Regions from separate parts of the Sedimentibacter sp. MB31-C6 genome, predicted to be linked through region 1. Evidence: riboswitches for the same ligand, from Rfam matches in the RefSeq annotation. Region 1 holds a riboswitch; each other region holds the start of a gene.
What was found. Region 1 has a riboswitch for cobalamin ahead of U8307_RS05245 (ABC transporter substrate-binding protein). Riboswitches for the same ligand answer to the same signal wherever they lie in the genome.

Region 1 (2,278 bases):
AACTACCCATTTGCCAAAATGTAAGCTGTTCAAGATGGTCTTTTGCAAGAGCAGTTATTAGTGTGAGTATACCATTAATAAACAAAGAAAAGACCATACCTACTAAAATTATAGTATTATTTTCCATGTTTTTATCCATGGAAGATGCAAAACTTACCGCAAGAAAAACAGTTAGTAAGCCACATAACAATCCAACTAAAGGTAGTGTAAACATTCCTAAAATAGGAATGCTAAATCCAGTAATTATTACTAAACCTGCTCCAACAGAGGCTCCTGATGATACTCCTAATGTATAGGAAGAAGCTAAAGGGTTTTTTAAAACAGACTGCATTACAGTTCCACTAACAGCTAGAGCTCCACCAACGATAAATGCTAATAATGTTCTTGGCAATCTTAAATTCCAAAGTATAGAAATTGTAACATCAGAAATATGAGAATATAGTGGTATAGAAAATAACTTGTTTAATATGATGTTAAGTATATCTTTAGGGGGTATATAAACACTTCCTATACCAATTCCAAAAATAATTACTATTGCACAGAGTAGTAATGAAATTATGATTTTTAATTTTGTATTCATGTCAATTAGTATATGTTAGGATAAATAGCTTCAGCTATCTGTTCCAATGCTTTTATGATGTTATGATTTGGATGGGAACTAGAATTTTTATCAATGAAATAAACATTATCATTTTTGACAGCATTTATATTTTCCCAACCAGGACGGGCTTTAATTTCATCTACTGCATTTTTTGTGTTATTTACATTAGTAAATATTATATCAGGATTTGATGCTACAATAACTTCATCTGAAACGGCAATCCAACCATCTTGATTGTTTAATACATTAGTTGCACCAACTAATTCAATCATTTCATTTAAAAACACACCTTTTCCAAAGCTATACAATTTTGGCTTGCCATTTATTTCAAAATATACTGTTTTTTTTATCAGTTATTTCTTTTGAAATTTCATTAATTTTAGCTTTCATTTCATCTACAAGCTCATTTCCTTTATCAGAAACTTGCATTGTTTTGGCAATAAATATTATGTCATCATAAATAGCTTCAATACTATCACTAGAAGGTATATAAACTATGGAAATTCCTAAATCCTTTATTGGTTTAAAAGGATCAGTTCCATCGCTTTTACTCATTCCTGTTGCGAAAATAATATCAGGGTTCAGTGCTGTAAGTTGCTCTGCATCAGGAGTCATAATATCAAAACTAGGGATATTGTCAGGTAAACCAGGAATATTAACAGAATAATTGTCAACAGCAATGATTTTATCACCAAAACCTAATTCAACTAAAACTTCTGTAATAGATGGAGCCATAGATATTATTGAGTTAATTTCTTCAGGTATAGTAATTTCATTTCCAGCAGGATCAATAGTTAATACTGTTTCCTTAGGTTTTTCAGATGAGCATCCTGTAATCATGGCTATTATAAGAATTATAATAGTTATTGAGATAATTTTTTTCATTTTTATTCCTCCATTATTTTAGGTCAAACATCTTCTTTAGTTGTAATACAAAGATTGCAATAAAAAAACGTCTCAATTTATTGAAACGCAAATAACCACAAATAACTTTGGATGTTAATATTCCATAGGTATAATAAAAGACTATCGCTTATATCTCTGTAAAGCATAGCATTTGCAGTATTTACGCAAATGATACTGGCAGGTTTTCCGACTTAGAGGTCATAGCAAGTTTTTAACCTTCCCGGATAATCCAGTGGTTGGCAAAGCCATAAAAACTGCTCTCTCATTACGGCAGCAGGACTGTTTAGGATTTTAACCTAATTCCCTATTATCCCATTAAAGTTATGGGCACCAATATCGAAAGATGTTTATTTGATTAGAGTATAGTACAGCTTTAAGTTATTGTCAATAGAAAAAAGCTATTGACAAAGTTATAAAATTTGATTATCATGAATTATAATATAATAGTTTGCTATGATAAAGAGGAGTAGATATAAAAACTTCTAGAGAGTGAAATCCATAGGCTGAAAGGTTTCATAAGTTAATTTATATTGAAGGTAGCTTTTGAGCATTTAATCTGAAATAGTAGTAAGATTAAACGGATTACCGTTAAATTAATTAAGAGCCAAATTGGAAATTAGGTGGTACCGCGGGTTTTCTCGTCCTTATTAGATGAGAACACTCGCTTTTATTTTGCTTATTTTAAAAAGAAAGGATTGAAAATTATGACAACAAATATACCAAGCAAGTATAATCCAAAAGAATTTGAAGATAAAATTTATAATATTTGGA
Region 2 (2,278 bases), 710 kb from region 1:
GTCAAATACTTTGTTCATTTCAGCTATGTAATTTTCATCTAACAAATTATCAGCATCAAAAACAAAATACCCATCATAGTGTTTATCGTTATTCATAATAGCTTTAAAAGCATAATCTAAAGCGTATCCCTTACCAACTTTATTTTTGTTAAACCTTTCAAATACAAAAGCACCTGCACTTCTAGCAATATTAGCAGTATTATCTGTACAATTATCTGCTATAACATATATATCAATTAAAGATGCCGGATATTTTTGCTTTTTTATACTATTAATTAATTGCCCTATAACGGCACTTTCATTTCTTGCAGCTATTACTGCAGCATATTTATGATTTTCCTTAGAAATGTAGTCATTACCCTTATTAAATAATGAAATTGGTATATAATATATTTGATATAAGTAAAATCCTGTAAACAATAAAAATATAGTTAAATTAAATAAACTAATAAATGATAACAAATCAATTACCTCCATTCAGTCAAATAAACTTCTTTATGCTTGTAATATAGCATTTTTGTTAATTATATCAATTAATTAATTCTTAACATTACTTTAATTTTGGTGAAAACGATTTTTATATTTTACATTTAAAGATTAATAGAAATATTATTAGTATTCCACTATTTTTACTGTTTATGCTTATTGAGAAAGATAGTAATAAATTCAGCAACAAATTTTTAAAAAGTGAGAATTTTCAGAGCTGGGTTTAAAAGAATTTTCTTGACATTAAAAAACAGTTATGATAGAGTTTAATTACTCAATTGAGAAATCATAACAATGAATACAAGAATTTGAAAATTAAATAATAAAAATTATAGGTTTATATGATTAAAAGGGAAAGCGGTTAAAATCCGCTGCAGCCCCCGCTACTGTAATTGGAACGAAATCAAAGTATACCACTGGAGCACTTTCTGGGAAGGTTTTGAGAGTAGGTTAATCCATAAGTCAGGAGACCTGCCTATGAATTTTATGAATAAGTCTTCGGTGGGAAGTTATTATTTTTATGTTTATTCAGCATATTAACCATAGCCGTACGGCTATGGTTTTTTTATTTATATGAAGATTTTGTTTAGTTAAAAAATGATATTAATTGTTTGGAGAAGAAAATGAAAAAAACTAAATTTTTAGCATTATTAATTATAGCTTTAATGCTAATTACATTAATCACAGGGTGTAGCAAGGATAATTCAAATGAAGCTATTCCTGAAACTTCAGCACCTAGTACAGAAGAAAGCAACAAAGAAGAAAACAATACAACAGAAACACCAGCAAATAATGAAGTTGTTTCTGAATATGGAGTTACTATAAATGAAGAATATGTTACTTTCGAAGATTATACAGGAGAAATGGTATCTATTAAAAAGAATCCTGAAAGAGTAGTATGCTTATACAATTCGTACTTAGATATTTATTATAGTTGTGGTGGAGAAGTTGTAGGAAGAGTAGAAGAATCAGAAGAAAAACCAGTTGAAGAATCTCTAAAAGCTGAAGTAGTTGGAACATCAGGAGCTCCAAGTTTAGAAAAAGTATTAGCACTTCAGCCTGAATTAGTAATCATGACAAGTGGATTTAGTGGACAAACAGAAATGATTCCTACATTAAAAGAAAATAATATACAAGTTATAGCAATTAAGAATGATTACTTAGAGGATTATTATAAATCAGTAAGGTTATTCACTGCAATTACTGGAAGAGAAGATTTGTATAAAGAACAAATGGATAAAGTAAAAAAAGGTGTTGATGAAATAGTTGAAAAAGCACCAACAGATGAAAATTATAAAGTTCTTATATTGTTTGCATCAGCTAAAAGTCTTACTGTAAGAAATTCTGAATCAATGGTTGGTGAAATGTTAAAAGATTTAAATACAATTAACATATCAGATACACAAACAGATCCATCAAATGCTAAGGTATTTAGTATGGAAAAAATAATTCAAGAAGACCCAGATTTTATATTTGTACAAACTATGGGAAGTGACCATGAAAAAATAATGGAAAGATTAAAAACTGATGCACAAGATAATCCAGCATGGGCTTCTTTAAAAGCAGTAAAGAATGATAAATATATAGTTTTACCAAAGGATTTATATATGTATAAGCCAAATGATAGATATCCAGAGGCGTACCAAGGTTTAGCTGAGATTCTTTATCCAGAGGTATATAAATAAAAGTAATTAAGGAGATTAGGCATAATGAATAGCAGCAATACAAAGCAGGAAGGCATCAAGAAAAAGCTTATATTATTAATCTTTATAATTATAGCTGTGTTGAGTTT
Region 3 (2,278 bases), 730 kb from region 1:
TTTAACTCTATCTATTTCCTGTTTCATACCATTTGAAATAACTTCCTTTTCTTTGAGTAAATCTTCAATTAGATTTATATATGTTTTATATCCAACTATGACATCTGATTGTTCAATTGTTTCCATTGCCTTATATGTCATTGTTTCCTGGCTTCCGGGGCCTATACCCACAACGTTTATCATACTAACTCCCATCTTTTATTTATAATCTTCTTTAATCTAAAATTCCAAAATTATTTGAATAAATTATTAACTTTATTTTTAATTTATTATCAACCCTTTTATTTATATAAAATTCTGCTCTTTCCCTTATTTTGCTTAAAACTTTGTTTTCAATATTTTCCCTTATTAAAATTTCAACTACTTGTTCGGTAGTAATACATGATAAAATTTCTTTAATTACTTCCTTTCCTACTCCGTATAAAGCTGCATAACAACTTAATATCTCCATCCTAAAGTCACCATTATTAGAATGAGTGTTCATCATACCCCCAGCAACTTTAACCATTTTTCCGATATGCCCAACTATTAAAATTTCATTAAAATTTAGTTCAATTGCATAGTCTAAAACTTCACCTAAGTAATTGCTAAATTTTAAGCTGTTTTCTCCTCTAATTCCTAATGATTTATCTATAAAAGACTGAGCATAATTACCTGGAAATGCTAAAAGCTCATTGTAGCCCTTTTCTTTTATAACCCTCATTTCAACCTTTAAACTTTCAACTAATGCCTTTTCACTCATTGGTTCAACTATACCTGTTGTACCTATTATAGAAATTCCTCCTTTAATGCCTAAATGCGGATTGAATGTTTTTTTGGCAACTTCTTTTCCATCTGGTGCTGAAATTATTACGCTAATACCTCCATCATATTTATATTCACGACAAACTTGTCTTAAATTATCAATTATCATCTTTCTAGGAACAGAATTTATCGCAGCACTACCTACAGGGCAATCAAGACCTTTTTGGGTAACTCGTCCTACTCCCTCACCTCCATCTATGCTAATTTTTCCAGTTTCATCAAGTTTAATTTTAGCAAAAATTAGTATACCATCTGTTACATCAGGATCATCACCACTGTCTTTTTTTACACAGCAACTTACTCCTTGACAATCAAAAGTAGGATCTATTATTTCAATTAAAACCTTATTTTCATTAGGCAGTTGAACATAAACTTTATTTACTATTTCTCCAGAAAAAATCATACGAGCTGCTGCCACTGCCGCTGCTGTAGCACATGTTCCCGTCGTATAACCACATCTTAACTTTTTGCCATTTTTAATAATAAACTCTTTCATAATTTTCTCCAAAATAAAAAAGTCTTCCAATTTTCGGAAGACGTAATAAGCTTATAATATTCTCATATCAATAAATTTATTTTAGATAATCCTCCCGAAAATCTACAAATACTAAACTTGGCAGGTCTCCTGACTATCGGTTCATCTAATGTTCACCTTCCCATGTTTTAAAACACAGTGGTATAAAAGCATTATCACCTTTCACAGTAGCGGGGGCTGTAACAGATTCGACTGTTTTCCCTATTAAAACTTACGTTACCAAATTTATCAATATTCTATTTGTTTTGAATTATATATTAAGTTCATTTGAATGTCAACAGCCAAATTAAACTATTATAGAGATAAAGGCTTGTTTTTACCCATAATAATAATTTTTAGTTATTATAAGAGGAATTTTTCATAAGATTAAATAAGAAAATAAATTGGGGGAGCTTATGGAAAATACTATTAAGAAAATTAATATAATATTTGCAATAGCATTATTAATTGTAATAATTATTACTCTTTGTATTGATACTACAAAGTCTACAGAAACTATAGATGCATCAGAAAAAGAAATATCAAATAAAATAAAAATTCTCATTGATCCTGGTCACGGAGGAGTTGACCAAGGAGCATCTGGTAATCTAAAAAAACCTGAAGCACCAATAAATTTAGAAATATCACAAAAATTAATGAAATTTTTAGAAGCAAGCGGCTTTGAGGTTTTTATGACACGTTATGAAGATAAAGGTTTATACACAGAAAAATCTACTACTATAAGAGCCAAAAAAAATGAAGACTTAGCTAACAGAGTAAAGGCAATTAATAACTCTGAAGCTGACTTAGCAATTTCTATACATCTTAATTCTTTTACTCAAAAGCAATATTATGGAGCACATGTATTTTATCAAAAAAAATTTGATACAACTAAAGTAGCTGCCGATATTTTACAGGATAATATGATAAAAATACTTGATAACAGTAATAATAGAGTTG

Region 2: it holds a riboswitch for cobalamin, as region 1 does, so the genes downstream of both, U8307_RS01810 (ABC transporter substrate-binding protein) here and U8307_RS05245 (ABC transporter substrate-binding protein) in region 1, are expected to answer to the same signal.
Region 3: it holds a riboswitch for cobalamin, as region 1 does, so the genes downstream of both, cbiD (cobalt-precorrin-5B (C(1))-methyltransferase CbiD) here and U8307_RS05245 (ABC transporter substrate-binding protein) in region 1, are expected to answer to the same signal.

What each region holds. Positions count from the first base shown of each region.
Region 1 is NZ_CP142396.1:1,076,608-1,078,885, reverse strand. Features, by position in the region: gene U8307_RS05250 (FecCD family ABC transporter permease) at 1-580, opposite strand, end outside; partial or broken gene U8307_RS05245 (ABC transporter substrate-binding protein) at 586-1,336, opposite strand; cobalamin riboswitch at 1,667-1,857, opposite strand; T-box leader at 1,952-2,156, shown strand; gene U8307_RS05240 (valine--tRNA ligase) at 2,212-2,278, shown strand, end outside.
Region 2 is NZ_CP142396.1:362,826-365,103, reverse strand. Features, by position in the region: gene U8307_RS01815 (glycosyltransferase family 2 protein) at 1-477, opposite strand, end outside; cobalamin riboswitch at 803-979, shown strand; gene U8307_RS01810 (ABC transporter substrate-binding protein) at 1,110-2,171, shown strand; gene U8307_RS01805 (FecCD family ABC transporter permease) at 2,196-2,278, shown strand, end outside.
Region 3 is NZ_CP142396.1:344,636-346,913, forward strand. Features, by position in the region: gene cobJ (precorrin-3B C(17)-methyltransferase) at 1-183, opposite strand, end outside; gene cbiD (cobalt-precorrin-5B (C(1))-methyltransferase CbiD) at 215-1,300, opposite strand; cobalamin riboswitch at 1,403-1,578, opposite strand; gene U8307_RS01740 (N-acetylmuramoyl-L-alanine amidase) at 1,735-2,278, shown strand, end outside.